3 regions of the Paraliobacillus sp. JSM ZJ581 genome follow, and region 3 is predicted to be linked to each of the others. Evidence: riboswitches for the same ligand, from Rfam matches in the RefSeq annotation. Region 3 holds a riboswitch; each other region holds the start of a gene.
The links. Region 3 has a riboswitch for S-adenosylmethionine ahead of ACH6CY_RS09565 (methionine ABC transporter ATP-binding protein). Riboswitches for the same ligand answer to the same signal wherever they lie in the genome.
Positions count from the first base shown of each region.

Region 1: linked by a shared signal. The riboswitch ahead of ACH6CY_RS02490 (hypothetical protein) and the one ahead of ACH6CY_RS09565 (methionine ABC transporter ATP-binding protein) in region 3 are both predicted to bind S-adenosylmethionine.
Region 2: linked by a shared signal. The riboswitch ahead of ACH6CY_RS14800 (DUF2292 domain-containing protein) and the one ahead of ACH6CY_RS09565 (methionine ABC transporter ATP-binding protein) in region 3 are both predicted to bind S-adenosylmethionine.

Region 1 is NZ_JBISEP010000002.1:149,773-162,166, forward strand. Features, by position in the region: gene ACH6CY_RS02445 (NUDIX domain-containing protein) at 1-55, opposite strand, end outside; gene ACH6CY_RS02450 (DUF3278 domain-containing protein) at 403-858, opposite strand; gene ACH6CY_RS02455 (helix-turn-helix transcriptional regulator) at 858-1,055, opposite strand; gene ACH6CY_RS02460 (cryptochrome/photolyase family protein) at 1,773-3,242, opposite strand; gene ACH6CY_RS02465 (YeiH family protein) at 3,512-4,522, opposite strand; gene ACH6CY_RS02470 (LysR family transcriptional regulator) at 4,637-5,518, shown strand; gene ACH6CY_RS02475 (hypothetical protein) at 5,515-5,688, shown strand; gene ACH6CY_RS02480 (TraB/GumN family protein) at 5,934-7,100, opposite strand; gene ACH6CY_RS02485 (NAD(P)H-dependent oxidoreductase) at 7,258-7,809, opposite strand; SAM riboswitch class I at 7,923-8,025, shown strand; gene ACH6CY_RS02490 (hypothetical protein) at 8,099-8,413, shown strand; gene ACH6CY_RS02495 (extracellular solute-binding protein) at 8,826-10,115, shown strand; gene ACH6CY_RS02500 (carbohydrate ABC transporter permease) at 10,192-11,469, shown strand; gene ACH6CY_RS02505 (sugar ABC transporter permease) at 11,475-12,317, shown strand.
Region 2 is NZ_JBISEP010000040.1:85-6,686, reverse strand. Features, by position in the region: gene ACH6CY_RS14815 (DinB family protein) at 1-302, opposite strand, end outside; gene metE (5-methyltetrahydropteroyltriglutamate--homocysteine S-methyltransferase) at 616-2,904, opposite strand; gene ACH6CY_RS14805 (bifunctional homocysteine S-methyltransferase/methylenetetrahydrofolate reductase) at 2,951-4,792, opposite strand; gene ACH6CY_RS14800 (DUF2292 domain-containing protein) at 4,955-5,143, opposite strand; SAM riboswitch class I at 5,284-5,386, opposite strand; gene ACH6CY_RS14795 (YwqI/YxiC family protein) at 5,598-5,891, opposite strand; gene ACH6CY_RS14790 (DUF5082 domain-containing protein) at 5,892-6,317, opposite strand.
Region 3 is NZ_JBISEP010000015.1:14,855-27,248, reverse strand. Features, by position in the region: gene ACH6CY_RS09590 (arsenate reductase family protein) at 58-414, shown strand; gene gcvH (glycine cleavage system protein GcvH) at 465-851, shown strand; gene ACH6CY_RS09580 (toprim domain-containing protein) at 952-1,314, shown strand; gene ACH6CY_RS09575 (thioredoxin domain-containing protein) at 1,326-1,640, shown strand; gene ACH6CY_RS09570 (TlpA disulfide reductase family protein) at 1,635-2,048, opposite strand; SAM riboswitch class I at 2,231-2,345, shown strand; gene ACH6CY_RS09565 (methionine ABC transporter ATP-binding protein) at 2,503-3,519, shown strand; gene ACH6CY_RS09560 (methionine ABC transporter permease) at 3,521-4,189, shown strand; gene ACH6CY_RS09555 (MetQ/NlpA family ABC transporter substrate-binding protein) at 4,251-5,081, shown strand; gene ACH6CY_RS09550 (YuzK family famiily protein) at 5,271-5,456, shown strand; gene sufC (Fe-S cluster assembly ATPase SufC) at 5,752-6,537, shown strand; gene sufD (Fe-S cluster assembly protein SufD) at 6,560-7,864, shown strand; gene ACH6CY_RS09535 (cysteine desulfurase) at 7,864-9,084, shown strand; gene sufU (Fe-S cluster assembly sulfur transfer protein SufU) at 9,074-9,505, shown strand; gene sufB (Fe-S cluster assembly protein SufB) at 9,530-10,927, shown strand; gene ACH6CY_RS09520 (bifunctional metallophosphatase/5'-nucleotidase) at 12,343-12,394, shown strand, end outside.

The sequences.
Region 1 (12,394 bases), on a different contig from region 3:
TTTCGTTCAAAATAATTACAGCAATTCCGGCTTTTAAATCATCAATTTTTTGCAAATCAAAACTCCTTTCTTCAAAGAAACAGTCCTATTATGACACAATTTCATTCGGTTATATAGGATGAAACCAAATGAACTCTTTAAGTATTTGTATAGCATAGTATATTTAAATAGTGCCAAATATCATTCTCCAAACACGATTGCTATCAAGCCTATACATGTATCGTTTTTGTCTTTCTTTCTGTTTCACAATTATTTCTAAAGCACAAAACCTTATTAACCTTTAAATTGACCAATCTTTTAATTAAGTAATTTCCTGATTTTCGAATCTTTTTCTTCTTTAGATATTGTGTTTTAGCGCGCAATCAAAAAGGAACCTTTTCCATTACACGTATAAAAGAACGTTTATAACAATTCCTTGTTCCTTTTATAAGAACGATTTAAAGAAATAAAGCTCGCGAAAAACATCGCTATGCTACCGATTGATAATGTTCCTAATAATTTAAACCATGCATTACGACTGGAAGGGACATTAGCAAATATTAAATATAGCATAATAAATATAATAACAAATATGATTGTCCTATTAACTATAGCGCTTATCTCTTTCTTATACTCCTGCTCTGTTACAATATCCGTATATTCAATACCAGATATTATATACCTTCCTGATACATAAAAGAAGAAAGTAGCTATGAGGAACAATAAAACAAATGCTATATTTAAATTCAAATACTCGTTACTAATAAATATCCCAACTAGAAAAACGATAAGGATTACTGCCCCTTCTGAAAAAAAATACAATATTCTTTTTTCCTTATACTCATCAACTGGTAATAAAAACGATAACCAAGATTTCATTATGTCTCAACCTCCCAAAATAACTCATCTAAAGTTCTATTAAGTTCTTTTGCTATGGCAACGCAGAGTTGAAGACTTGGATTATATTCTCCTTTCTCTATAAGTCCAATTGTCTGTCTAGTTACACCTACTCTTCTCGCTAATTGTTCTTGAGTCATTGAAGTTTTTATTCGAGTTATTTTTACATTATTTTTCATTTCCAACCCTACCCGATGTAATGTATAGTTTGCATATGCAATTTATACATTACATAAAGCGTAGTAAAAAGTCAAATACATTTCCATAAATCATTCCATTAGTCAATTGAAAGTGTTTTTGCTTATACCATAGAGAAGTCAACGCTAAATGAAAAGACAGTAGGAGAAATAGAGCTCCCCCTTTGTATATATAAACACAAAAGGGGAATCATTTTAAAAGAAACTATCTACAGATAAAATTTAATATTATTCAACAACCTCGTCAATTTTACACTATTTTTTTCGATCAACATTTCAAATTAATTTGTTTCGCCCAAGAACTTTAAACTGGACACTGATCAAATCTAACATCATCAATAAATAACGCCCTATTTTTTCTATTCATGGCTCTCCTGTCAAAAAACAATGTCTTTATCTGACTATCTTATAAGACATTTTTATTAGTAATCACTTTTGACCATTGAATGGAAGTTCCTGTCTTTAAGACGAAAGCCGACACACAGCCCCACCATACTAACAGAGATAGATCAGCCCCTACACACTAAAAACACTGTCGATGTAAATAAAACAAGTAATTAATTTGAGATTTCACCTGTGATTTGTCCATAAATCAGCAAAATATTTGCTAGCGCATTGACAGTGATTACCACCAGAATAGCAACAAAATTGGGTATAAACACCTTCATTTGCTTTTCTCTTCCATATAATATGTTTAGACTAACTATTTTTTAATTCATTAACGAAATGTTTCATATCTTGATATACTGCTAATGCTCGTTCTCTACTTGCTTTATGATCTACAATCGGCTCCGGGTATGTCTGTCCTAATTCAACACCCGCTTCTTCCAACACTTCCTTTGGCGCAGTCCAAGGCGAAAATAAATATTTAGTCGGAAGTGCGGCGATTTCCGGTACCCATCTTCGAACATAATGACCATTTGGATCAAATTTGTCTCCTTGTGTTATCGGATTAAAAATACGGAAATAAGGCGAAGCATCATAACCTGATCCTGCAACCCATTGCCACCCCATAATATTATTTGCACGATCATGATCCACTAACGTATCACGGAACCAGCTAGCACCTTCTTTCCAATGAATTAGCAAATGCTTTATTAAAAAAGATGCTGTAATCATTCTAACTCGATTATGCATCCAGCCCGTTTCCCATAATTCACGCATTCCGGCATCAACAATCGGATAACCTGTTTTAGCTTGTTTCCACTGATCTAAGTGATCTTGATCATTTTTCCAAGCAAAATATTTGAACTCCGTCTTCAGAGGCTCGTCTTCTACATGAGGAAAAGTAACCAATTGGTGATAAGCAAAATCCCGCCAAACCAATTGCCTTAAAAACGCTTCCAATTGTCCATGCACTTCTTCTTGTTGTCTACTATCTAATTGTATTAACTTCCTTTGAATATCATGCCATATTAGTCGCGGACTAATTTCTCCCCATGCCAAATATGGGGAAAGACGAGAAACTCTATCTTTTGCCGGAAAATCACGCTCTTTATCGTAGCTCATAATATCTTCATCCAAAAAAGTGTTCCATCGGTTAATAGCATGTTGCTCTCCTGGCGTCCAATAGGTATAAAATTTTTTTGTCCAAGGATGTTTAGGTAGTAATCCCAAATCATAAATTTTCCCTATGTCATAGTCACGAGGTACACCTGATTCTATAAGTTTAGGCAAATGAGTAGGAAAGGCAACATACTGTTTACGAACTTGCTTCCAAAATGGCGTGAAAATCTTATATGGTTCCCCTTTTTGATTCGTAACTGAACCAGGTGTGAAGAGTAGGTCAGATTCAAACTGTTTTATAACAACATTTGCTTCTTCAAATTGCTTTACAACTCTTTTCTCTCCTGCTCTATTTGCAGAATCATAGCACTTATTAAAGTAGACTCCCGAAGCACTTGTTTCATCTATTAATTTTTCTAACACCTTTTTATATGAACCCTTTTTAACAATTAGAGGTATATTATATTTCGCTAACCGCTCAGTTATGTGTGCTAAACTATAATGTAACCACCATTTGCTTGCTGAACCAATTGATTTTTCCTCTTCTTCTGACAAAATATATACAGGTATAATCTTCCCATCTTTTGCTGCATGAGTGAATGCTCGGTTATCATGCAAGCGTAAGTCTTTTCGAAACCACACAATGATTGTATTATTCGTCATTTAACAACCTCATTTCTTTCCCATTTTCCAAATTTAACTTAGTTTATGAGTATACACTAAAACCAGTTGTGGTTTCACCTATATTAAAAAGAAGCGCCCCTCAGATAAAGCAAAAGCCTGACCAAGTTGAGCGAAGATTTCAGCGCTAATTATCACACATGCACCGAGGAGCGTAGTGCTACTTTTCTTATAGAATGACACAAGATCCCCTCACGAATTAGTAGGTAGTTATGTTATATCCTTAAATTTGCATACTAAAACACCTACTTCTACAGACCTATTAATCGAACGAAGAGAAAACCTAAAACGGATAAAAGAATAGAGCCAATTAGCGCAGCTACAAACGCCTTCACGCCCCATTTACGGAACGTTTTCAAGTCCACATTCAATCCTAGACCAGCCATTGCCATCCCTATAAGAAGATAAGCTAAATCAACTAATCGCAAAGCTATTTCTTCTGAAAAAATGCCTATTGTATGCACACCGCTCATTGCTAAAAACCCTAAAATAAACCACGGAACAGAAGAAAAGGAAAACGCCTTTTCATTCGTATCCAATTGATCACCTTGTGATTTTCTATAAAAATAGCCTACAATTAAAGCGACTGGTACTAACAACGCAACTCTAGTAAGTTTCACAATCACTGCCATGTCAACAGCTACGGATCCACCTGCATCAGCAGCTGCTATAACATGTGCTACTTCATGTAATGTTCCACCCGCAAACACACCATAACCTGTAGCGCTTAAGCCTAACACACTATAAATCACCGTATATATAAGTGTGAAAATCGTACCCAATATGGCCACTGTAGAAGCACCAATGGCTGTTTCATTGTCCTTTGCTTTAATATACGGAGCAATTGCGACAACAGCTGCAGCACCACATATCGCTGTACCACAAGCGGTTAGGATGCTAAGTTTTTTCTCTACACCAAATAAACGAGCTAAACTATAGACAACGATTAAAGCAAAGGTCACTTGAATCACAGCAACCAAAAAAACATGACTACCAGCTTGATAAATATCAACTAAATTCAAACGCATACCAAGTAGAACAATACCGACACGCAATAATTTTTTACTAGAAAATCCAATACCAGACTCCCATGCATCTTTTTTTCCGATTGTAACCTTCCAGACAACTCCGAGTAAAATAGCAATTACCAATGCACCTAAAATTGAAAAGAAAGGTAAACGAGCAATAAATTTTGCTATGATTGCAAGCAATAAAGTCAAACCGATCCCCTGGAGAAATCCTTTATTTATTTTTTTGTTCATTTAAACACTTCCCTATTCTATTCTTCTCCTTTACTTTACGCATGAATGCAATATTAGTAAAATACATATATCTAATTATATTGATTAGTTTTTTTAATCACAGGAGGTCAAATGGTGATCTTAAATGAACTTCAAACATTTACTACATTAGTTGAAGTAGGGAACTTTACTAAAACCGCTGAAAAACTATTAATATCGCAACCGAGTGTTAGCTTACATATTAAAAATCTTGAAAATACGTTTGATACACAACTATTGGATCGCTCACGCAAAGGATTTCGATTAACACCTACAGGACAGATTCTTTATCACCGTTCAAAGCAATTATTATCCATTTACAATAATGCAAAGCAAGAAATAGTGAGTCATCATCACACAGTATCTGGATCGCTAACAATCGGAGCTAGCTTTACTATTGGGGAGTACATTCTACCCTCCCTGCTAATTGAGTTACAAGAGGCTTACCCAAATCTCACTTTAGAAGCCATTATCGGAAACACAGAAGAAATTGTTCGATCCGTTAAGCTGTTTCAAGTAGATATCGGGCTAATTGAAGGACAAACGAATGAAAAGGACATTGAAGTATATCCGTTCATGGAGGATCAGCTTTATTTCGTTGCTTCTGCCGACCACGCTTTGGCTAAAAAAGAAAAGCTGTCAATAAGAGCATTAGATAATCAGTTTTGGATTACCCGCGAGAAAGGATCTGGGACAAGGGAGTATCTTTATCATGTCATTCGTAAAGAAGGATTGAAAGCAACAGCATTTCTAACGATCAACAGTAATCAGGGAATTAAAGAGACATTGATGCAGGGAAAAGGAGTCTCTTTACTTTCAAAAAGTGTCATTGAGCGGGAAGTGTTGGAAGGAAACTTGGTGATCCTACCAATCAATAATAAGCAATTAACACGAACTTTCTCATATATCGTGTCACCTATTATGAAAGAAAAGAAAAATGTGGAGGCTTTTTTGCAAAAACTGAGTAACGCATATTGAGGGCAATTAGAACATTTACTGATGCATCATATTGGTTTATTTTTATGTACGAGTATCCAAGCAGAAATATAGCGGAAACAGAAATACAAGCAGCTTATCCAGAAAATAACCGCTTTTTACTTTTAGGTTATACATACGGCGCTTCCAAATATAATGTCGTTGTAAAATAGGAAATGACGCTTCGTCGCATGGCTTATAATGTCAAAATAGATATATTTCAGCCATTCGTACTTTATTTTTGTGTGTGAATGGCTGATTAATTCGATTTATCGGGCATTCATACATTATTTTCTCAATCAAATGGTCGATAAAAATATCAAACCGATCAAAACAGTCTTTTACTGTTCAATTTTCACGTCACACCTTTGTTTTCAGAAAATCTCCACACCATTATGTGATGTGGAGATTTTACTTCTTATATATTATTGATAAATAACCGTACAACATCCGTCCCCGCAATAATCGTTCCTAATGTACTACCAAGATTAGCTAGGACGATAATTAACAACACACGAGTAACTTTATTCCTCCAAAACCCTTTTACAGTGAAAACATCTTCTGATAAGTTTTCAAAATCAGAAACATGTGGTCTTTTGACAAAGGCTTGTACAAAACCAGCAAACCAACCAGCTGCAATTAATGGATTTAAGGATGTAATTGGAGCAGCTACAAATGCAGTAACAATTGCTAATGGATGACCCAATCCAATTGCTACGCCTAATGCCGAGAATGTACCATTCCACAATAACCAGCTCAGCATTTGTTGCCAACCTGCAGCTGGGTTATTTAGAAAAGTAAACGCGATCAGTGCAATAATCAAAATCGGTATCGACCAACCAATGATTTTAGGCACTTTAGATTTTGGTGGTACAGATGTTAAAGCTTTTAAGTCATGCTCTTTTTTAATCTCTTTTGTTATACCAGGTACATGCGCAGCACCTAACACAGCAACAATTTTTCCACCAGGAGCTTGTTTAATTTTTTGAGCTAAATATTGATCCCGTTCGTCTATTAATGGTTTTTTCAATCGAGGAAATGACTCAGTAAATTCACTCAGAATCGATTGAATAGAGTCCTGACTTTTCATTTTTTCTAAATCTTCTTCTGTTATTGTTTCTTTCGTGAAAATACCTGCCAAAATTTGGGCTAAAAGCATCATTTTCCCTTTAAAACCTACGCCACCCCAAATTCTTGCAAAAGTAATTTGAATATTACGGTCAGCTAATACTAACTGTGCATTATTTTCTTTCGCAGACGTGATACCTTGAATCATTTCTTGTCCTGCCTCTATACCAAATTGCTTTGCCATACGTTTCTGAAAAGATGAAACAGCAAGATTCATCAATAACAGGGAGGCTTTTTTCTCTTTAATCACTTTAAAAATGTCCATGTCTTTCCACTGATCACCATTTATAATAGACTGATAACGTTGCTTATCTAATTCAACACATACCGTATCTGGTTGCTCATTCCCAATAACTTCTTTTACTTGTTCTGCACTTGTTTTTGACACATGCGCAGTCCCTATCAAGATAAACTCTTTTCCATCTTGTTCTATTCTTGTTATATTTTCTTCCGACATGAACTTACCTTCCTTTTATAAAATACATGCACATATAAATTATTTTATCATAAAGTATATTATTGCACATAAATTTAGAAAAAAACTAGCGAACGATCACTTAACATGAATTTCGTTCGCCGATTATATGATTTATTTACTTTTAATTTTTCTCTCATTATTCTTTCAGCGCTTTTTTTAAATGTTGTTTAACATCTTTTACATACTTATCGACCTGTAAATCTTTAAAGATATTGTGTACAGAAAAGCTTTCTAGTTGCTCCATATCCATATAACGGTGCATACAATGGATGGGAAAAAGAACATCTTCCACTGTTTTACCATTAAAAAAACCATCTTTTGTTCCAAACTCTTCTAATGGTGCGCCCCATGTTGTGGAAATCATATATTTCTTCCCTGTTAACAGACCACCTCTTCCATACCTTTCTCCCTTTGCATAAAAAACACCGCGTTTTAATACTTGATCAAAGTAACTTTTGAACTTTCCAGGTAAACTAAACCAAAAAATTGGGGTCTGGTAGATGACTATATCAGCAGATAAATATTTCTCTCTTTCTTCTTCTACCTCGAACCCTTGATTAACAACTGTTGTTGCAACATTATATTCTTTTTCTAATTGTTTGTGGATGGCTTCAAACATTGTTTGATTAAGCTTCCCTTGACTATGTGCATACCATTGGTGGCCGTTTATTAATAAAACTTGTTTCACTTTTTCAAACGCCTCCTCTCATCTTTACAGAGTATATGTCTTAAAAATTGAAATATTAATTTGATTTTTAGGAAATAATGATAAATATATGTTATAATTAGGCTAACAACATATATTTATAAAGAGTGGACGAGAGAACTGGCTCTAGGACTCCACGGCAACCTACAATTAGCAAGGTGCCCCAACCAGCAAAGCAAATGCTTTGGATGATGAATCATAACGGTTATATAAGTAACCCCTCTTTCATCATTTGATGAAGAGGGGTTTTTCGTTTATCACTTTTTAATATATGTTGCATTTAAATTTAACAGGAGTGATCTATTTGGTTAACAAACAAAGAACAGATCAACACAAACTTTTTTTCGCAGAAGTAATCACTGTAGTTTCAAAGCTATTAGTTAATTATGAAGAAGGATATACCTTCCACTTTGAAAAAACAAACGAAAATAAAACCTATCAATTAGCAATTAAAGACGACTCTTACCGATGCTTCAAGTTAAAATTAACAGAGAAGAAAGTGTTGCAATTAAAGCAAAAACAGCAACACGCACTAGAACATTATATTTGCAACCAATTGCTACACCAAGGATTCCCAATCATATAACGGTGTTGTTATTTGCCTATCATAAGATAAGACAACTACGCATTGGGACATAACAAAGCAATACCTCATTGTGTCTTTATTTGATAATTATAAACAAACGGAGATACAGCACGATGATAAACAGATGTATGAAGCATATACATTCATTCCTACTATAAATTCGAACAATCGATTGCACTAATTAAGTATATTTATTAAAAAAATATACTTAATTAGAACTTGATCATAACGTCTATCATAAGTATATAATTATTCGTTTTATTTTGTAAGCGTTATATTTATTAAAAAACCAACATTTTATTTGTATTTAGTATTGTAAAATTCTTTTAGGCAAGTTATAATAATTCACAAGAAACATGCGCAACCGTTTTCATTAAAACCTATATTATCATTACAAGGAGGCTTATGTGTTATGAAGAAATGGTTTTTATCTTTCGTAGGAATATTTTTTTTAGCAGGCACACTAGTAGGCTGCGGTCCAGAAGAAACAGGTTCAAAAAATACTGGTGACGGTAATGACGAAGGAAAAGAAAAAGCTGTGGAAATGCCAGAAAAACCAGAAAAATTAACCATCTGGGTAAACGCAGAAGAAAAGCAGGAAGAAGCTGTAGGACAAATCGCCGAAAAATACACAGAAGAAACTGACATTGAAATTGAAGCGATTCCAATTAATATGCTTGATCAAATTGAAAAATTGGATGTTGAAGGACCCGCAGGAAACGGACCAGATATCATCTTCCAACCCCATGATAGAATTGGTGACTTAGTTCTACGCGGGCTAATTGATCCAGTTAATTTAAATGATAAAGCAGCAGAATACACAGATGCAGCGATAAGCGCTGTAACAAATGACGGTGAAACATGGGGTTATCCTGCAGTAACCGAAACATACTCACTATTCTATAACCAAGCATTGGTTGATAGCGCACCAGAAACAATGGACGATTTAATGACCATTGCCGAAGAAAAAACAAATACTAGCAATGATGCATATGGTTTCTTAATGGAAGCAGCAAATTTCTATTTCACATATCCGTTTTTCTCTGGTAACGGGGCATATGTATTCGCTAACAATGATGGTGCGTACGACATTAGCGATATCGGTTTAAACAATGATGGTGCTGTAGAGGGTGGTAAATTAATGCAGTCTTGGTTTGATAACGATTACATCCCTCAAGATTTAACTCCCGATATTATGAACGGATTATTTAAAGAAGGAAAAGTCGCCGCTGTTATTAACGGTCCTTGGATGGTAAGAGAATATCATGATGCACTTGGAGATGATTTACAAGCAACCCCACTCCCGACATTAGATAATGGCGAGCATCCAAAATCATTCGTAGGTGTAAAAGCTTATTTATTATCATATTACTCAAATAACAAAGAGTGGGCACAAGATTTCATGTCTTATATCACTAATAAAGAAAACGCAATGCTTTACTATGATGTTGCTGGCGAAATGCCTGCTCGTGTAGATTCTATCGATGATCCAGCAATAGCAGATGATCCAATCTATTCTGCATTCGCAGAACAAGCAACTTACGGCGAGCCAATGCCTGGCGTTCCTGCAATGCAACAGATTTGGGACCCTATTAATAACGCACTCTCATTTATTTCTAAAGGGGAACCTGTTGAAGATGTGCTAGACGAAGCCGTTCAAACGATTTCAGATAACATAGAGGCATCTGGAGCTACAGAATAAATATTAGATACTGCTATATGGGAAGCGCCCCTCCCCATATAGCACTTGTATTAAGGGAGGAAATAAAGTGGCTTCGCTGAAAAAAATCAATCTTAGTCAACGACGAAACAGAGCTACGTTACTATCTGTCATTCCAGGATTAGGTCAATTATATAACAAGCGTTATATGAAAGGGATACTACTATTAGTGGTTACCGTCTCTTTTTTAATAACAACTTGGAATTATATTGATATCGGTATTTGGGGACTTTTCACTCTTGGAACTATCCCAAGAGAACACCATTCTATTCAATTATTGATTCAAGGGTTTATTTCTTTAATCATTTTAGCATTTGGCATTGCAATATACTTTTATAATTTATGTGATGCACGCAAAGATGCGATTGCGATCGAGAAAGGAAAACCAAACCCTTCACTATTACAAGGCGTACGAGATTTTTACAATAACGGTTTCCCTTATTTCATGATATTACCTGGATTAGCAATGTTACTTTTTATTGTTGTTCTACCTTTGTTATTTATGGTTGCATTAGCATTCACAAATTATAACCAGTATAACGCACCACCAAGAAAGCTATTGGATTGGGTAGGATTTGACAACTTTATTAACTTAATCAATATTGATATTTGGCAAGATACTTTCTTAAACGTATTCACATGGACCATTGTTTGGACAGTAGTTGCAACGACATTACAAATTGTACTTGGACTTTTTTTAGCTTTACTTGTAAATGATAAACGGATTAAATTTAAACGGACCATCCGAACTGTATTAATCTTGCCTTGGGCCGTGCCAGCATTCGTATCCATTTTAATATTTTCAGCATTATTTAACCCTACTTTTGGCGCAATCAATCGAGATATTCTTAGTCAGTTTAATTTGATGATCCCCTGGTTATCTGATCCATTTTGGGCGAAAATCGCATTAATTATGATCCAAACATGGTTAGGCTTTCCATTTGTTTTTGCACTCTTCACCGGTGTTTTACAAAGCGTTCCGTCTGACATGTATGAGGCCGCAGATGTAGATGGTGGGACAAGAATGCAAAAGTTTCGCTTTATTACACTACCTCACATCTTGTTCGCAACTGCACCACTGCTCATTATGCAGTATGCACAGAATTTTAATAACTTTAATATTATCTACTTATTTAACGAAGGTCTACCAGCAGTCCGCGGGCAAAACGCAGGAGGTACTGATATTTTAATTTCATGGGTATACAAACTAACCTTTGAAACGAACAACTACAACATGGCTGCAGCTATAACGATTATCATGGGAGTCATTGTAATGGGATTCGCATTTTTCCAATTTAGAAAAACAGCTTCATTTAAAGAGGAGGGGCGTTACTAATGACTATTAATCGTAAAACAAAATCAAAAGCGGAAGTAGCGTTCATCTACTTATTTCTAATTATCATGTTTATACTAATCGGTTACCCTTTAATATGGACTGTTATGATGAGCATAAACCCAGGTACAAATATGCTAGTAACGCAACTCATTCCCGAAAACCCTACACTTGAGCATTACAAATGGTTATTCACCAGTCCTAATAGCGATTATTTAATATGGTATAAAAACAGTTTAGGGGTTGCAATCGCTAATTCTCTAGGTTCCGTTGTCATCACTTCATTAATCGCTTATGTATTTTCAAGATACAAATTTATCGGACGAAAGTATGGCTTATACATGTTTTTATTACTTCAAATGTTTCCAGCACTAATGGGAATGGTTGCCTTGTATATTTTATTAACCACCATTGGTTTAACTGATTCTTTAGTCGGCTTAACGTTGATATATCTAGGCGGGCAAATTCCTTTTAACGCTTGGTTAGTAAAAGGGTACTTTGATACGATCCCTAGAGAATTAGATGAAGCCGCAAAGATCGATGGAGCTGGACATTTACGAATTTTTTGGTCTGTTATGCTTCCGCTCGCGAAACCAATTTTAGCAGTTGTTGCATTATTTAATTTTATGGCTCCCTTCATGGATTTCTTATTGCCACGCATTGTATTAACAAGTCCAGAAAAATATACATTAGCCTTGGGGTTATATAATTTTATTAATGATCAATTTTCAACTAACTTTACCCGTTTTTCTGCTGGCGCGATTCTAATCGCCGTTCCGATCGCACTAGTATTCTTACTGTTACAACGCTATTTAATTGGCGGTTTAACAGCAGGAGCAACAAAAGGATAATCGAGTAAGTAATCCAAGCAACGATTATCCTGTTGTTTGGATTACTTGTTTGTTTTCAAAGCGTTAACGTTCGTTTA
Region 2 (6,602 bases), on a different contig from region 3:
GGAACTAAAATAAATGGTGCTTTCATCCCTCTCTGATATTTGTCGTTAAATTGTTCGTATATATCGTAACTATGAACGTTATACGGTTTATTTTTTCTTAAACTAGCAATCGGTTTCGATAAAGGGATATAAATCATACTCAGTCTTCGAAACCATTTCATCATTAAATATAAATGGTAATACGTTTCTCCCCATGACCACTTATCTTTATATGGTCTATTCCATTCTTTATCTCTAAATTTCATAATCTCTTTGTTCATTTCTTCTCTTTGTATATAGAGTTTTTGAAAATGCTTCTTCATAGACAAACTGTTCACAATATCTTCCTTTCTAAAAAAAGTATGTAAAATGTTGACATTTCGAAATCTTGATGTTAATTTATCAAAATATAGACTAGTCCTTTTCGCTCCCTTTATTTGTTATATGTATTTTTTACTTATTCACATTTATTCGACAAACAAAATGTTCATCCCTTTTTATTTGTGTAGAAATAGTGTCTATCCATTTGCTCATCTATTATCTTCGTGTACGTCTGGCTTTGAATGTTTATTAAAAATAGTGGATACATGGATAATAAAAAGACGCCCCTATCACAATTAGAGCGCCTTTCTCTCATTATTTTTGTATAGCTAGTTGTTCACTTCTTATTTCTTTTGCCGCTTGAACCATTATTTGAAGCGCACGAATGGTCTCTTCTTCCTTACGCGTTTTCAATCCACAATCAGGATTGACCCAGAACTGCTTTGGCGAAATGGTTCGTAATGCTCGATTGACATTCTCCTTCACTTCTTCTACAGATGGAATTCGTGGACTATGGATATCATAAACACCTAACCCAATATCCTTAAAATAGGTATTATCCTCAAAGGTAGAGACAAGCTCACCGTGACTTCTAGACGTTTCAATAGAAATAACATCTGCATCTAGTGCATCAATGCAATCAAAAATATCCTCAAAGTTGGAATAGCACATATGCGTGTGAATTTGTGTTTCAGCTTCAACCGTTGCTGTAGCTAAACGGAATGCATAAGCTGATTCCTTTAAATAGTCAGTCCATTTTTTAGAATCGAGTGGTAATCCTTCACGTAGTGCTGGCTCATCAACTTGAATAATTTTAATCTGATTTGCCTCTAATGCTTCTATCTCTTTTTGTAATGCTAACGCAATTTGTTTCATTACTTCATATCGTGGCGTTGTATCATGAACAAAAGACCAATTTAAAATGGTCACTGGACCAGTTAACATTCCTTTTACCGGTCGATCGGTTAATGATTGGGCATAAACACTTTCTTTAATCGTTATTGGTTTATCCCATGATACATCTCCGAAAATGAGAGGTGGTTTAACACAACGCGAACCGTATGACTGAACCCAACCATATTCCGTTACAGTAAATCCATTAAATTTTTCTCCAAAATACTCAACCATATCATTACGTTCAAATTCTCCGTGTACAAGCACATCAAGGTCTAATTCCTCTTGCAGCGCAATCCAACGTTTAATGTTATTTTCCACAAATGTTTCATACGCTTGATCTGTTATTTCATCATTACGCCATTTAGTTCGTGTAGCTCTTACTTCAGGCGTTTGAGGTAAACTTCCGATCGTGGTAGTTGGTAACAAAGGCAAGGCTAAATGCTCACGCTGTTGTTTAATTCGTGTTGAAAAATCTGGACTTCGCTCCGCATCTGCTTCTGTTAAACAAGCAACGCTGTTTCTAACTGCATCATTTGAGCGATAAGTAGCTTGTAATCTGGCTAATGCCTCGTTCACTTCATTTATTTCGTTCTGGATCGTTCCACGTCCCTCTCGTAATCCTTTCGTTAGAATAGAAACTTCTTGTAGCTTTTCATCTGCAAAGGACAGCCCCTCTAAAATAATCGGATCCAATTTTTGTTCTAATGTTTTCGTAACAGGTACATGCAATAAAGAAGCAGACGGCTGAATAATTAATTGATCATCACTCACAAAATAGTTAATCGTCTCTAGAATAGTAATTTTCTCTTCTAGGTTAGCACGCCACACGTTACGACCATCCACCACTCCTGCAACAAGTGTTTTATCTTTTGGAAAACCATATGTTTTTAACAGTTCCAATGAATCTCCATGAACGAAATCTAGCCCAATAGCTCTTACTGGGAGCTTACTAATTCTCTCAAAGTGAAATACTTTTTCAAAATAAGTTTGAAAAATAACATTTAAGCCTGGCACTTCTCTTGCAAATATTTGGTAGACTTTTTCAGTCGCTTCTAATACATCCTCCCCTACTTCCGTAGCAAAAATTGGCTCATCTATTTGAACCCATGTTGCACCAGCATCTGCTAGCTGTTGTAGAATTTGTACGTATAAAGGTAAAAACACATCAACTAACTCATTAAACTGTCTGTCTTCAAAACCCTTCGATAATTTCAAGTAAGTGATCGGTCCTAAAATAACTGGTTTCCCATCAATATCTAGCTTTTCTTTCGCTTCTTTATAGTATTTAAGTGCTCGATTTTCCACAAGCGAAGGTTTCGCATCATTCAACTCAGGAACGATATAATGATAGTTTGTATTAAACCATTTTGTCATTTCTGATGCGATTACTTGATCCACACCACGCGCCATTGCAAAGTATGTATCAACATCGACCTTACCTCCAGTGTAGTCATATCGATTCGGTACGATCCCAAATCCAACAGAAGTATCTAGGACATGGTCGTATAACGAAAAATCACCAACAGGGATCAAATCGATTCCTTGATTTTTCTGTTTTCGCAGATTAGTTAGACGTATTTCATCTGTTGTTCGAATTAATTCCTCTTCTGTTATATTTCCATTCCAGTACGCTTCAAGCGTTTCTTTCCATTCTCTCTTCTCTCCAATTCGTGGGTAACCTAAGTTTGAACTTTTTATTTTTGTCATACCAAATCTCCTCCATTATATTTTTTACTCTATTACAAATCTTTTTCTATGTTGTCACTTCTTGTTCTTTGGCTGTCAGACTTGTTTTCTCTTGGATATACTCCACCAGCTTCACACATATGTCGTATCGCATAAATGGAGTAATTAAATATATTCCATTAAAGTGTTCCAATGCTGTGTCAATTAACTCTTTTGATATGGAAATACTTTCCTCCGTTGATGCCGCTTTGCTACCTACAGTTGCTCTCATTCGTTCTCGCACTTCATCGGTCAATCTAATTCCTGGAACTTCATTATGCAAAAATTCAGCATTTTTAGTTGATGTTAATGGCATAACTCCTATAAAAATGGGGACTTCTATATGAGCGGTTGCTTGTTTTAACTCAAAAATCGCCTCTGGGCTGTAAATTGGTTGTGTTAAAATATAGTCCGCCCCACTGAGCACTTTTCTTTCTAGTCGTTTTACCGCCTTTTCTACGATTTTCACATTAGGATTAAAAGCAGCAGCTACATGAAAAGCAGTTTTTTCTCTTAATGTATTACCTGAAAAAGAAATTCCATTATTACTTTTTTTAATTAACTCAATTAATTTAAATGAATTAACATCGAATACAGAGGTTGCTCCAGGGAAATCACCAATCTTGGTTGGGTCTCCGGTTATCGCTAATATTTCTGTTATGCCGAGTGTGTGTAATCCCATTAAATGTGATTGTAAGCCAATTAAATTTCGATCACGGCAAGTTAAATGGACAAGTGGTCTGATACCATGTTTTTGTAATAATGTTGCCATCGCTATATTGCTAATTCGAGGACTTGCTAATGAGTTATCCGCAAGTGTGATGGCGTCCGCTCCTGCTTCTTTTAATGCCTTTGCCCCTTGAATATACTCGGTAAGATCTAAATGCTTTGGTGCGTCTAATTCGACAATAATCGTTTTTCGTTTTTTTGCCTTTTCTGCTAATGATTCGTTCCCTTTTTTTCGTTGTGATATTACTTTAATTTCCTCTTGAACAATAGCTTTTTCTTTAATCGGTTTAAGATTTTTCATCCCTATAGCAAGCGATCTAATATGCTCTGGTGTCGTTCCACAACAACCACCAACTAGACGAGCACCTTGGTTCCTTAAATCAAGTGCACATGATTCAAAATAGTTCGGTTCATTCTTATAATAAAGAACGCCATCTCGATAAGCCGGTAAACTTGCATTCGGATACGTTGCTAGAAAAGCCTTATCCAAGAGGGGAACAGATTCTAATGATCGAATCATTTGCGATGGACCAAAACGACAATTGACACCAACGACATCGGAACCAAGCGATTCTAGCTGTTTTAAAGCTTTTGAGAGAGGCAAGCCATTTTCCAACACTCCAGTCTCATGCATGGAAACATTCGTAATAATCGGTAAATCGGTCTCTTCACGCGCAATTTCCAAAACCGTTACTAGCTCATCAAAATTGTAATACGTTTCTAAAATAAGCCCATCTACCCCTTCTAAAAGCAAACAATATAATTGTTCTCTAAAACTACGTTTAATTTCTTCCGTTGATTTTACTATCGTTTTAGTACCATGAATTCCACCAATACTCCCCAAAACGTACGAACGCTTATTACTTGCCTTTTTAGCAATTTGGACCGCTGTTTGATTTATTTTTTTCACCTGTTCTTCTAAACCGTATCGAGCAAGTTTAATATAATTAGCACCATAAGTATTCGTTTGAATCACATCCGCGCCAGCAGCAATATAAGCTTCATGTATCTGCTGAACTTGAGTAGGGTGCGTAAGGTTTAATGCTTCAAAACTTCGATCAACACCATGGGAATATAAAATAGTCCCCATCGCTCCATCAGCAATCAAAATCCTTTCTTTTAAAGATGTTAATAAATCCAAACTTACTTCACCTCCACTATTTAATCGCCTTCACATCATTGTTTTATCTCTTTGATAATCTAATTACTCTCTCGTTTATGCCAAAAATAAAAGGCATCTCACACGCTATCAATCTTATGATTGAATAGAGTGGAAGATGCCTTTAGTTGTCTAATCGGCAAATCATTTATTTTTCTGTAGTTTACGTTCTTTTTGAGATGGTTGTATACCTTTTTTTTGGAACCTTTTTTTCTCGGTTGAATCAATTTGCGTAATGTACCCATCATGTACAGTCAAAACAATTGATCCATAATCAATGTCTTGCAAAATATGATTTAGATAATCTAACTTTACTTGATCAAGCTTACCCATTTCTCATCTCCCCTTCTAGTATTGTAAGTACAAGTTTCAAATATGTCTCACTTGTAAAGCTAATGCCTTTAAAAATACACCATAAAAAATCCTCTTCCTATAAAAGATAAGAAGAGGATGGATGTATGCATCTATATCTCTTCTTATCTTTCAGGCATAAAGCTTGCTGGAATTGGCACAGTACTAAAAAAGTCTGCTGCCGAGGCTTCGTTGGGCCAGTCCCTCCACCTCTCTGGATAAGAAAATTCAGTTTTATTTAAATTGTAGAGATTACTTTACACTTAAATTCATATATTGTCAACTGTCATTTTGCTATTATGGAGTAATGTAATTGGAATCTCCCTGTTTTCTTAGAAATTCCCTTTTATTATCGCCATATATAATAAAGCTTAAAAACGGGTAAAAAGCTACTCCCATTATTACTTCCCATACATCATTTATACTTTAATATCATTCACCTGATCATTGATTCATCTTGCTCTTTCAGTTTCTTTACACTTCTTTCCGTATCATCAATATTGCTTCTGACTATCTCTTTATATTGAGTAAATAACTGATGAATCGATTCTTCACGTTCTAACCACTCTTTTGTGAAATTCAATTGATTTCTCCCATAATTATCATCAGGCTTAGGAAACTTCAATTGGTTTAAACGCCATATTGCTTGATCCAATTGTGACTTAAATAGATAAAATGGTAGCTTTATTTCTTTCCCACCACTACTGCTTTTATTAAATGTTACGAACATTTAGAACAACCTACCTTTTAATTCACTTATCTTTCTACTAAACGCATCTATTGCATCCTCTCCCTGCTGAAGCAACGAATCAGCTTGATTTGCAATCGTACTAGCAAACTCTAAAGAACTTTTTTGCAATTCAAACTGTTTTATTTTCCAATTAATGGTTGTAACGTAGGAGTCATAATTGTGAATATGTTTTTTAATTGTTTGATATGCTTCATCACGAGACGTATAAAATTCCTCTGCTTTTAAACTTACCCATCCCTTTTTCAAGCTAGGGTTTTTTATTGTTTCTACAGCGGACAACGCATCGTCTTGTTCATCAGTAATTAATCGTTTTGCTCGTTTTAATCGTGATATTTTTTCATCTATCTCTGAAGACCTGCTAGAAATTACATGGAAAGCATTATTAAGAAAGTCACTATCTGACAAAGTTATCACATCCTTATTCAGTATATTATATCGATTATTTAATAGTTTATTATAATCATAATATAACAAATAAATCCATTCAAACCATTACTATTTGTAAAACTGGGTACATATTACCATTTTTCTTTTGCTTGAAACAGTTTAATTATGAATGTAAATTGCACCTTCTCATCATGTAAACATAACCTGAGATGCTATTCTTCAACGAGTGCAATAAAAAATTCAGCTATTTTTTATTAACATGACTATTTAACTGTGTTTTATTTTCCCATTTATATGTAAAAT
Region 3 (12,394 bases):
AAGTAGCATTTGGATTGTAGGGTACAATCATGTAGAATGATATAGGAGGGGACTTCGATGACGTTAACTTTTTATGCTTATCCTAAATGTGGTACGTGTCAAAAAGCAAAGAAATGGTTAGATAAAAATAATATAGCTTATGAACAGATACATATTGTTGAAAATCCACCAACAAAAGAGGAATTAAAAAAACTAATTCAACTTAGTGGGTTGCCAATAAAAAGATTTTTTAATACAAGTGGAAAAAAATATCGTGAGCTAGATTTGAAAAATAAGCTACCAGAGGCTACGGATGAAGAGAAATTAAACTGGTTAGCATCTGATGGCATGTTAATCAAACGACCAATCACTACAGATGGTAAACAAGTAACGATTGGATTTAAAGAAGAATTATTTGAACAAGCATGGAGATAAAATAATCTTAATAGTTTTAATATAAATTTATTATTCAAGGAGGTCTACCAATGCATATTCCAAAGGAGCTACATTATTCAAAAGAACATGAGTGGATAAAGATAGAAGGAGAAACAGTTCGAATTGGTATTACGGAGCACGCACAAGATGAATTAGGTGATATTGTCTTTGTTGAATTGCCAGAAGCAGGCGATACGATTGAAGAAAATGAACCTTTTGGAAGCGTAGAGTCAGTAAAAACCGTTTCAGAATTATATGCACCGCTTTCTGGGAAGGTTATCGAAGTGAATGAAGAATTAGATGATAGCCCTGAATTTGTTAACGAATCACCTTATGAAAAAGCTTGGATGATTGTTGTTGAACCTAATAATACGAGTGATATTGACAAACTGATGACTGCAGAACAATACCAAACAATGATCGAAGAAAAGGAATAAATTAAATCATCCCTTGTTACAATTATAATTGTAACAAGGGATGATTTGTTCATATGATATAGTATAGAAACATTTGCTTTTTCGAAAAGGTGGAATCGAAATGAATAAAGATATGGCTGAATCAAAACGTATACTAATTGTTGAAGGTTTAACAGATAAGATACAGATTGAGAAAATCGTTACAGACGCTATTACTATCATATGCACAAATGGTACATTAGGTGTTGAGAAAATGGAACAATTAATTAATGATTTCCAATTAGATGATTGTGACGTATTTATTTTAGTCGATGAAGATGAAGCTGGTCATAAGCTTCGAAAACAGTTAACAATAGAACTTCCTCATGCACAACACATTTATATAGATAAAACCTATCGTGAGGTAGCTGCTACACCTGAAGTAGAGCTCGCGACAGCATTAGTTAGCAAACATATTAATGTGGATCCGATTTATCTTATTTGAAGGAGTTTCAAATGAAGCAAATAGTGAAAGAGAATAGTCATGTATTCAATCAATCGCAACAATTGATATTTATTTATAGTCCATTTTGTCGAACTTGCCAATTGGCCAGAGACATTTTAAGAAAAGTTGAAAAACAAACGAATGCTCATCTCTTTTATGAGATGAATGCAGGTTTATTTCCTACGTTTATGCAAACGAATAAAATCGGAAGTGTTCCTTGTGTTTACATTAAGTTTGCTGACAATACAATTGAAAAAATTTATTCTATAAGTAATATCGAAAAAATAGCAAAAACTTGGTCAGTATTTGGCTTTAATAAATCATAAAATTGTACCTACTGCTTCTACAATCTCTATCATTGTACTTTGTTCACCAAATACACGATAGATTTCACCTTGCTGATTAATAATCACAGTAGTTGGTACACCTTCACATTTAAATAGATCATAGACTTCCCTATCATTGTCTTTTAATGTAGGTTGGGTAAGGAATTTAGTTGTATAACTTACTGCCTCTCCATCATTTCGTTCTCTTCCTGTCACATTTATTGTCACCATCTCTACTTTATCGTCATTTATTGAACGATAAAGTTGCTCTTTTTTAGGCAGATCGGAACTACAGTCCGGACACCACGATACCCAAAAAGTTAAAATTACAATTTTTTCTCTATAGTCGGCTAGTTTGAAAATACCTGGTTGGTTGATATACGGTAAAGTAAAATTAATCGATTGCAACAATATACCCCTTCCTAATACGTTTATCTATTTTGTACTTAATTTTCTATAAGCAATTTTTGATGTTACAGCATTATTGTAAAGGATAGTACTGTACTTACTCAACTTTGAAAAAAAGTTGACATATGATTAATATCATGCTACCATGTCAATTAAACAAAAAATAGAATATGCATTTGAATCTCTTATCAAGAGAGGTGGAGGGACTGGCCCGATGAAGCCCGGCAACCGTTAAACAGTTTATGTTTAAAATGGTGCCAATTCCTGTAGAGCAATAATTGCTTTTGCAGATGAGAGAACAGATTAATTATAGACAAAGTGTCTTTCTGTTCTCTACAACAGGAAGGCGCTTTTTATATTGCAGGAGAAAGATTCATAGATTGTAAAATTATTTTAAGCATCCATGAGCTAAAGTACAGAAAAATTATAGGTGATTAAAGAAAGTAGGAATAAAATGATTAAAATTAAGCAGCTCTCAAAAGTGTTTCAAACAAAGGACACAACGATCCAGGCTGTTAATGCACTTGATTTATCCATCGATAAAGGAGAAATATTTGGTGTCATTGGTTATAGTGGAGCGGGTAAAAGTACCTTTATTCGTTTAATTAATCGTCTAGAAGAGCCGACATCAGGTCATGTAACGATTAATGATCAAGAAATTACAGCTTTATCAAAAAATGCATTGCGTTTATCAAGACAAGAAATTGGGATGATCTTTCAACATTTCAATTTATTATGGTCACGCACGGTACGGGAGAATATTATGTTCCCATTAGAAATAGCTGGCATTTCAAAAGCTGAGCGATTGGAACGAGCTGATGAATTAATTCGTCTTGTTGGATTAACTGATCGAGAAGATGCTTATCCTGCTCAATTAAGTGGTGGACAGAAACAACGTGTTGGTATTGCAAGAGCTTTAGCTAATAACCCGAAAGTGCTGTTGTGCGATGAAGCGACATCGGCATTAGACCCTGAAACAACGGATTCCATTCTGTCATTACTTGTTGATATTAATAAAAAATTAGGATTAACCATTATTTTAATTACACATGAAATGCATGTGATACAGAAAATTTGTCATCGTGTTGCAGTAATGGAAGAAGGACGTGTCGTTGAGCAAGGGAATGTGATGGATGTTTTTTCTCACCCGAAACAATCGGTTACCAAAAAGTTTGTAGAACAAGTGATGGGTAAACCGAATGATGAATTGACAGATGAATCAATACTGAAACAGATCGATCAAGGGAAAATTTTACGCTTGCATTTTTTAGGTGAAACAGCAAATCAGGCTACAATTAGTCAAGTTGCGAAAAAATATAATGTTGACTTAAATATTTTGCACGGGAATGTGAAGCAAACACAGTCTGGTGCATATGGAACACTTTTTGTTCAAATAACAGGTGAAGATGAGGAAATAGAAAAAGCAATCAACTTTATTACTTCCACATCTGTTCAAGTGGAGGTGAAGTAACATGTTCAATCAACTTTTTCCAAATGTAGAATGGTCAGGTATTGTGGAAGCAATGCTTGAGACCTTTTATATGACGTTAATCGCATTAATTGGAACATTTATTTTAGGGATGGTCTTAGGATTATTCTTATATTTAACATCACCGGGTGGTATTTGGGGAAATAAAGTAATTAATATCATTGTAGCTACGATCGTTAATGTATTCCGTGCAATTCCATTTGTTATTTTAATTTTATTATTATTCCCTTTTACGGATTTCTTAATCGGAACGCTTCGTGGGCCAAATGCAGCATTACCTGCACTTATTATCGGGTCTGCCCCTTTTTATGGAAGATTAGTAGAGATTGGACTCCGAGAAGTAGATAAAGGAGTGATTGAAGCGGCGAAGTCAATGGGTGCAAAAACATCAACCATTATTTTTAAAGTGTTATTAAAGGAATCTACTCCAGCGCTAGTATCTGGTTTGACTGTTACGGCTATTGCGTTAATAGGATACACAGCAGTCGCAGGTATTATTGGTGCTGGTGGGTTAGGGGATTATGCCTATTTCTATGGTTTTTTACGGGGGTACAATGATGTAGTGTTCATGTGTACTGTGTTGATTGTTATCATTGTTTTTGTTTTTCAATTTATTGGTGATGGAATTACGAATAAATTGGACAAAAGGTAATATTAATTCTTGTTTATTACAAGAAAAATATAAAAGTCATAAGCTAAAGGGGAGAATTAAAATGAAAAAAGTATTACTTTTATTGTTTGTTGGATTATTTGCTGTCGTATTAGTTGCTTGTGGAGATGAGGGAGAAGGTTCAGACGAATCAGCAACTTCAACAATTAAAGTGGGGGCAACTAGTGTACCTCATGCCCAAATATTAGAAGAAGCAAAACCGTTGCTAACGGATAAAGGGATTGAACTAGTGATAGAAGAGTATCAAGATTATGTTTTGCCGAATAAAGATTTATCAAGCGGTGATTTAGATGCGAACTACTTTCAACACATTCCTTATTTGGAATCTCAAGTGGAAGATTTTGAATATGATTTTGTGAATTTGGGTGGTATTCACGTAGAACCAATGGCTGTCTATTCTAAAAATATCAAAAGTGTAGAAGATATTTCTAAAGGAACAGAGGTTATCATTAGTCGTTCTGTTCCAGATCATGGACGAATACTAGCTCTATTTGAGTCTGAAGGCTTAATTACTTTAGATGAAAATGTTAAAAAAGCAGAAGCAACGATTAATGACATTGTCGAAAATGAATTAGATTTAACATTTTCTCCTGATGTAGATCCAGCTGTATTACCTGAGATGTATGAAAGAGAAGAAGATGCCCTTGTGGTAATTAATACAAATTATGCCATTGAAGCTGGTTTGTCACCAGTTGATGATTCCTTATTTATTGAAGGGGGAGAATCTCCTTACGTAAATGTTATCGCAGTTCGTAGTGAAGATGAGAAAGATGAGGCACTATTAACATTGGTAGATGTACTTCAATCAGAAGAAATTCAAAACTTCATTACAGAAAAATACAATGGGGAAGTCGTTCCTGTTGGTGCCGAATAAGTAGAAAAAGCAAAAGCTAATAAACAATAGAAAATCGAACCTATTATTGCTATGTTATTGTTATTTGATTGGTTTGGATATAGATAAGCTCAAACCCCTTTGTATGGTTTGTCAGTAGTTTTGTTGCATTTTTTTATAAGTGTTACAATAATGATGTCAAATCAAGAAAGGAAGGGTTTATTTTAAACCATGGACAATTTAGCTTTAAATTACACATCTGAAATGGAAAAGGCGATGCAGCAAAATCATGGCGTTGGTTATGCTGAATACGGCCAAAATTTAGAAAAACGTTTAGAAATCGAGCGAAAAAGAGAAAAAAGCCATCGAAAATGTTTGAAGATAGTTACAGAAATGGAGCAACAAGCACACCGTTAATAAATGAATAAATTTAACAAAATCCCTCGTAACAATAACGTTATGAGGGATTTTTCGTAAAGTTTAATAAAAAGTATGTTAGTAGATTGTACAGAAATCATTTATATAGAAATTGAATTATGCTATTGTAATTACAATAACGAATTTATAAACCAATAAGTTTGAAAACCAACTTGAAGAATGGCTGAAATTGTTGATTATAGATTCGAAATAGTATAAGATTGTAATGAGAATAAACTGATAATGACTAGGATATTTATTCAGTTCCTATAAATTAAATGTTGGAGGTATCGATATGTCTGGATCAACTTTAGAAATCAAAGATCTTCATGTTGAAATTGAAGGTCAGGAAATATTAAAAGGTGTAAACCTAACAATTAAGGGTGGGGAATTCCACGCAGTAATGGGGCCAAACGGAACAGGAAAATCAACATTGGCTTCTGCAATTATGGGTCATCCTAAATACGAAGTAACAAGCGGCAGTATTTTGTTAAACGGGGAAGATGTTTTAGAAATGGAAGTAGATGAACGTGCTAAAGCTGGATTGTTTTTAGCGATGCAATATCCAAGTGAAATTAGTGGTGTAACAACTTCTGATTTTTTACGCTCTTCGATTAATGCACGTCGTGAAGAAGGCGATGAAATTCCATTGATGAAATTTATCAAAGAAATGGATCAAGCAATGGATTATTTAGAAATTGATAAAAATATGGCTCAACGTTATTTAAATGAAGGTTTTTCTGGCGGTGAGAAAAAACGTAACGAAATTCTTCAATTGATGTTATTGAAACCGGCAATTGGAATTCTAGATGAGATTGACTCAGGTCTAGATATTGATGCATTAAAAGTCGTATCTAAAGGAATCAATAAACTTCGTAATGAATCATTCGGTTGCCTAATTATTACGCACTACCAACGTTTATTAGATTATATTACACCAGACTATGTGCATGTGATGATGCAAGGACGTGTTGTGAAATCTGGTGGTCCAGAATTAGCAGAGCGCTTAGAAGCAGAAGGATATGACTGGATCAAGCAAGAATTAGGAATTAAAGAGGAAACTGTAGGAAATAACGCATAATAGTACAGTAAGGAGGGATTAGATGGCTGTGCAAACAAAATTACCATATGATGAAGCATATATAAAAGATTTTTCAACAAAACACAATGAACCGGAATGGATGCTTACATTACGTCAACAGGCTTTAGAGCGTGTTGACATGTTAGAGATGCCAAAACCGGATAAAACGAATATAACAAAATGGAATTTCACTACATTTACGCATGATGTAGCTGGAGAAGCAATCGATTCATTACAAGATCTTCCAAATGATATTAAAGTATTTGTCGATACAAAAAAAGATAATAATATCGTTATTTTGCGAAATCAGACGACAGCTTATCAACGTTTTTCGCAAGATTTATTAGAGAAAGGCGTTATCTTTACTGATATTTTCTCTGCAATAGAAAAACATCCTGATCTTGTGCAACGTTATTATATGAAAGATGCTGTTTCATTTGATGAGCATCGTTTAACGGCACTACACGCTGCATTAATGAATGGCGGTGCCTTTGTATATGTTCCTAAAAATGTAGTGATTGAAGAGCCACTTCAAGCGATATTCTGGCAAGAAGACCCTAATTTAGGATTGTTCAACCACGTTATCATTGTTGCAGAAGCGAACAGCTCATTGACATATGTGGAAAACTATATATCACACAATAAAGATGAACAAACCGTTGCAAATGTTGTAGCGGAAGTTATTGCGCACGATAATGCTTCTATTTCTTTTGGTTCAGTAGATAACTTTGCGCATGGTACGACTGTTTATATGAATCGTCGTGGTATCGCTTATCGCGATGCAAATATTGAATGGGCACTTGGTCAAATGAATGATGGTAATACAGTGTCTGAAAATATTACGCACTTAATTGGAGATCATTCCTCTTCCTATGCGAAAGCAGTTTCAGTAGGACGTGGAGATCAAACACAGAATTTCACTGCTAAAATTGTGAATTATGGAAAACAATCGAATGGACTTATTTTACAGCATGGTGTGATGAAAGACAGTGCATCTGCAATCTTTAATGGAATTGGAAAAATTGAACACGGTGGTACAAAAGCAAATGCTGAGCAAGAATCTCGTGTTTTAATGTTAAGTAAAAACGCACGTGGAGACGCAAATCCAATCCTACTAATTGATGAAGATGATGTAACTGCTGGGCACGCAGCTTCTGTTGGTAGAGTAGACCCACTTCAGTTATATTATTTGATGAGTAGAGGAATCTCTAAACAAGAGGCAGAGCGTTTAATTATTCATGGTTTCTTAGCACCTGTTGTGAATGAAATTCCAATAAAATCTGTACGCGAACAACTTACAGAAGTGATTGAGAGGAAAGTTTACTAATGGATGTAAAGGCAATCCGTTCTCAATTTCCAATTTTAAACCAAGAAATTAATGGGAATCCTTTAGTTTATCTGGATTCAACAGCTACGTCACAAAAGCCTATGTCAGTTATTGAAGCGGTAAACGCTTATTACAGATTGAATAATTCAAATGTACATCGTGGTGTTCATACGCTAGGGACACGTGCAACGGATCAGTATGAAGGAGCAAGAGAGAAGGTTCGAGCTTTTATTCATGCCCAATCAACAGAAGAAGTGATTTTTACTCGTGGTACGACTACTGCTATCAATACGATAGCTTACAGTTATGGAAATAAGAATCTCTCTCATGGTGATGAAATTGTTTTAACACCAATGGAGCATCATAGTAATATCATTCCGTGGCAGCAAGTTGCTAAAGAAACTGGAGCCACTTTGACGTATATTCCGCTACAATCGGATGGTACGATAACACTAAAAGATGTGAAAGAAACAATTACACCAAATACAAAAATTGTTGCTATGACGCATGTTTCCAATGTATTAGGGACAATTAATCCAATTAAAGAAGTTGCAGACATTGCTCACAAGAATGGTGCAATTATTGTTGTTGATGGTGCACAAGCTGTTCCTCATATGGCAGTAGATGTGCAAGCATTAAATTGTGATTTCTATGCTTTTTCAGGTCATAAAATGTGTGCACCAACTGGAATAGGTGTACTTTATGGTAAAAAAGCATTATTGGAAGAGATGGAACCAGTTGAATTCGGAGGCGAAATGATTGACTTCGTTGATTTATATGATTCGACTTGGAAGGAGCTCCCGTGGAAATTTGAAGGTGGTACACCAATTATAGCTGGTGCTATCGGCTTGGGAGCTGCCATTGATTTTCTCAATACAATTGGTATGGATAATATAACTGAGCATGAAACAGAGCTAGTTACGCATGCGATGCAACAATTAAAAACAATAGATGGAATAGAAATATACGGACCAGAAAATCGTGCAGGATTAATCACTTTTAATTTAGCAGATGTGCATCCACATGACACAGCAACTGTATTAGATGCTGAAGGTGTTGCGGTTCGAGCTGGACATCACTGTGCGCAACCATTAATGAAGTGGTTACAAGTTACTGCAACAGCAAGAGCTAGTTTCTATTTGTATAATACAACAGATGATGTTGATCGATTTATAACAGCTTTACAAAGAGCAAAGGAGTTTTTTGGTGATGTCTTTTAATAATTTAGACACTTTATATAGACAGGTAATTATGGATCACTATAAAAATCCGCGCAACCGCGGCTCTTTTGATGAAGAATCTCTAACGATTAACATGAATAATCCAACTTGTGGTGATCGCATTCAACTACATTTATTAGTAGAGGATGATATTGTAAAAGACGCTAAATTTGAAGGAGAGGGTTGTTCCATTAGCTTGTCATCTGCTTCTATGATGACACAAGCAATAAAAGGTAAATCCACCGAAGATGCGTTGCATATGTCTAAAGTTTTCTCTGAAATGATGTTAGGGAATGATGTGGACACAGAAGATATGGATTTAGGAGATATAGAGGCGTTGCAAGGTGTAGCGAAATTTCCTGCTAGAATTAAGTGTGCAACTTTATCGTGGAAAGCAATGGAAAAAGGGATAGATAAATAATTAATACAATAGGAGGGGTAGGACATGGCTAAAAAGGCACCTGAAGTTGGAGAATATAAATATGGCTTTCACGACCGTGATGTTTCTATTTTTCGTACAGAAAAAGGGCTAACAAAAAAAGTAGTCGAAGAAATTTCTCGAATGAAAGAAGAACCACAATGGATGCTTGATTATCGTTTGAAAGCATTGGAGCAATTTTATAAGCAACCAATGCCACAGTGGGGTGGAGATCTTTCGGAACTTGATTTTGATGAAATCACCTATTATGTTAAGCCATCAGAGCGCTCAGAGCGTTCATGGGATGAAGTACCAGATGAAATTAAACAAACATTTGATAAATTAGGTATACCAGAAGCAGAACAAAAATATTTAGCTGGTGTATCTGCACAATATGAATCGGAAGTAGTTTATCATAATTTGAAGGAAGATTTAGAGAAGCTAGGAATTGTCTTTAAAGATACAGATACGGCATTAAAAGAAAATGAAGAATTGTTTAGACAATACTTTGGAAAAGTTATTCCAGCAACAGATAATAAATTTTCAGCATTGAATTCTGCTGTTTGGTCTGGTGGATCATTTATTTATGTTCCAAAAGGAGTAAAAACAGATACGCCGTTGCAAGCATATTTCCGAATTAACTCAGAAAATATGGGACAGTTTGAGCGTACATTAATCATTGTAGACGAAGGTGCTTCTGTTCATTATGTTGAAGGTTGTACAGCTCCTACGTATACAACGAATTCGCTGCATAGCGCGGTCGTTGAGATTTTTGTTAAGAAGGATGCCTATTGTCGTTATACAACGATTCAAAACTGGGCAAATAATGTGTATAACCTTGTGACAAAGCGTGCAACATGTGATGCCAATGCAACAATGGAGTGGGTTGATGGGAACATCGGTTCTAAGTTAACAATGAAGTACCCTTCTGTTATTTTAAAAGGAGAAGGCGCGCGTGGGATGACCTTATCGATTGCATTTGCAGGGAAAGGGCAACACCAAGATGCAGGAGCAAAAATGTATCATTTAGCACCAAATACGTCGTCAACGATTGTTTCTAAATCAATTTCCAAGCACGGTGGTAAAGTAACTTATCGTGGCATTGTCCATTTTGGGCGTAAAGCAGATGGAGCACGTTCTAACATAGAGTGTGACACATTAATCATGGATAATAAATCTACTTCAGATACGATACCTTACAATGAGATTTATAATGAAAATATTTCATTGGAGCACGAAGCAAAAGTTTCTAAAGTATCAGAAGAGCAATTGTTCTATTTAATGAGTCGTGGAATTTCTGAGGAAGAAGCAACTGAAATGATTGTAATGGGCTTCATAGAACCATTTACAAAAGAACTTCCAATGGAATACGCAGTTGAAATGAATCGTCTAATTTCTTATGAGATGGAAGGTTCAATCGGTTAATACTGAAAGCCCTTGTCACAACAACGTCTGTGACAAGGGTGTTTTTTGTTTGTGCTTAAATAAAATCAATTCATGTCTAAAGTAATATAAATTGGTTGACTAAACAAAATAAACTGAAACTAAGAAGAATTTTCCATTACTAAAAAAGAACAAGCATGGTGTTTATTGTAGAGTTTAAAAGCCAAATGATGTAACTTTATGAGAGAGGAAAATACGTGTGAATTTATACGTGCATATGATTTAACAGGATCAACTTTCGATAAATGTGTGCAGTAAAGCAAGCATGGGGATCTTAAAAAATAATCGTCCGTCAGTAGGAGAATTGACTAAGTTGTATTAATGGAAATTCTCTTCTTAACAATTTCGGATATAAATGATTAAGTTGAAATAAAATAGGAAAAAATTGAAAACAAAACTTCGAATTGGAATATAGATGTAATATAATAGAAATGACTAATAGTGATTGAACAAGTTAATCTACTCTATCTTTAGAATTTAACGAAAATAGTGATGAGTGAATGATGTGAAACTCAATATTTATCAATAGGTTGAGTGTTATTGATTGTACTTGATAAGTAGAAATTATCCAACAAGAATTGAATCCGAAATTTGTGCTAGGATGCCTAGTTGTTTTAGCTATCGTACTTAGTAATGCGATTTACGTTTTCTATAAAAAAATAAGAAAATAGAATTAAGAATAAGAACAACAAATACCTAAAGCGTTTTCAAATAACAAAGAGAATGTCACTTTTGTAAGGAAACTTTGATATAAGTAGTTTTACTTTTTTAAAGCATTTCATTTTTTTATGAAATAAAAATTAAAAGGTTAAGAAATCTAGTATTCTTGCTTTAAATATCTCCTGCTAAAACAGTTAACTGAATGGTCTTTTGGAGGTGAAATTATTGAGCAAACTGTTGTGCAATCATTTCATGTGAATTCTCTAACTTCATTGTTTCGATTTTGATTTCTTGTGTAGTTGTAATTTCTTTCTTGAAAATCATTTGCTTTTCTCTTTTCAAGAAAAATGTTATGGTATATAAAGAAAGAGTTTTTCGAAAAACGAACAACTCTATATATTATAATTTTATCAATTAGTGTGAATGAAAAGTCTCAATGTAGTTTAATTGCATATGTTAATTGCTCTTTGTTTTCGTGCTAACTTTATACCAAGTCTAATTGATATTTAATGATGAAGCTATAATGTCAAACGTTATATTAACAGGTAATTTGACTGCGTTTTATAGTTAATGATTTTTTTTAGTCATTAGTTACGAGATGGAAGGTTCAATCCGTTAATAAAAATATAGTAAGAAGTTGAGTCCGATGATTATCGGGCTCTTTTCTTTAAATTATAAATAGATAATCGCTTTCAAAAGAAAGGATGCTAAAATATAATGAGAAGTAGCGAATATCAGTGAATAAGAAACAGTGGAACCTACTAAAGGGGTATGAACAAATGGAAGAAC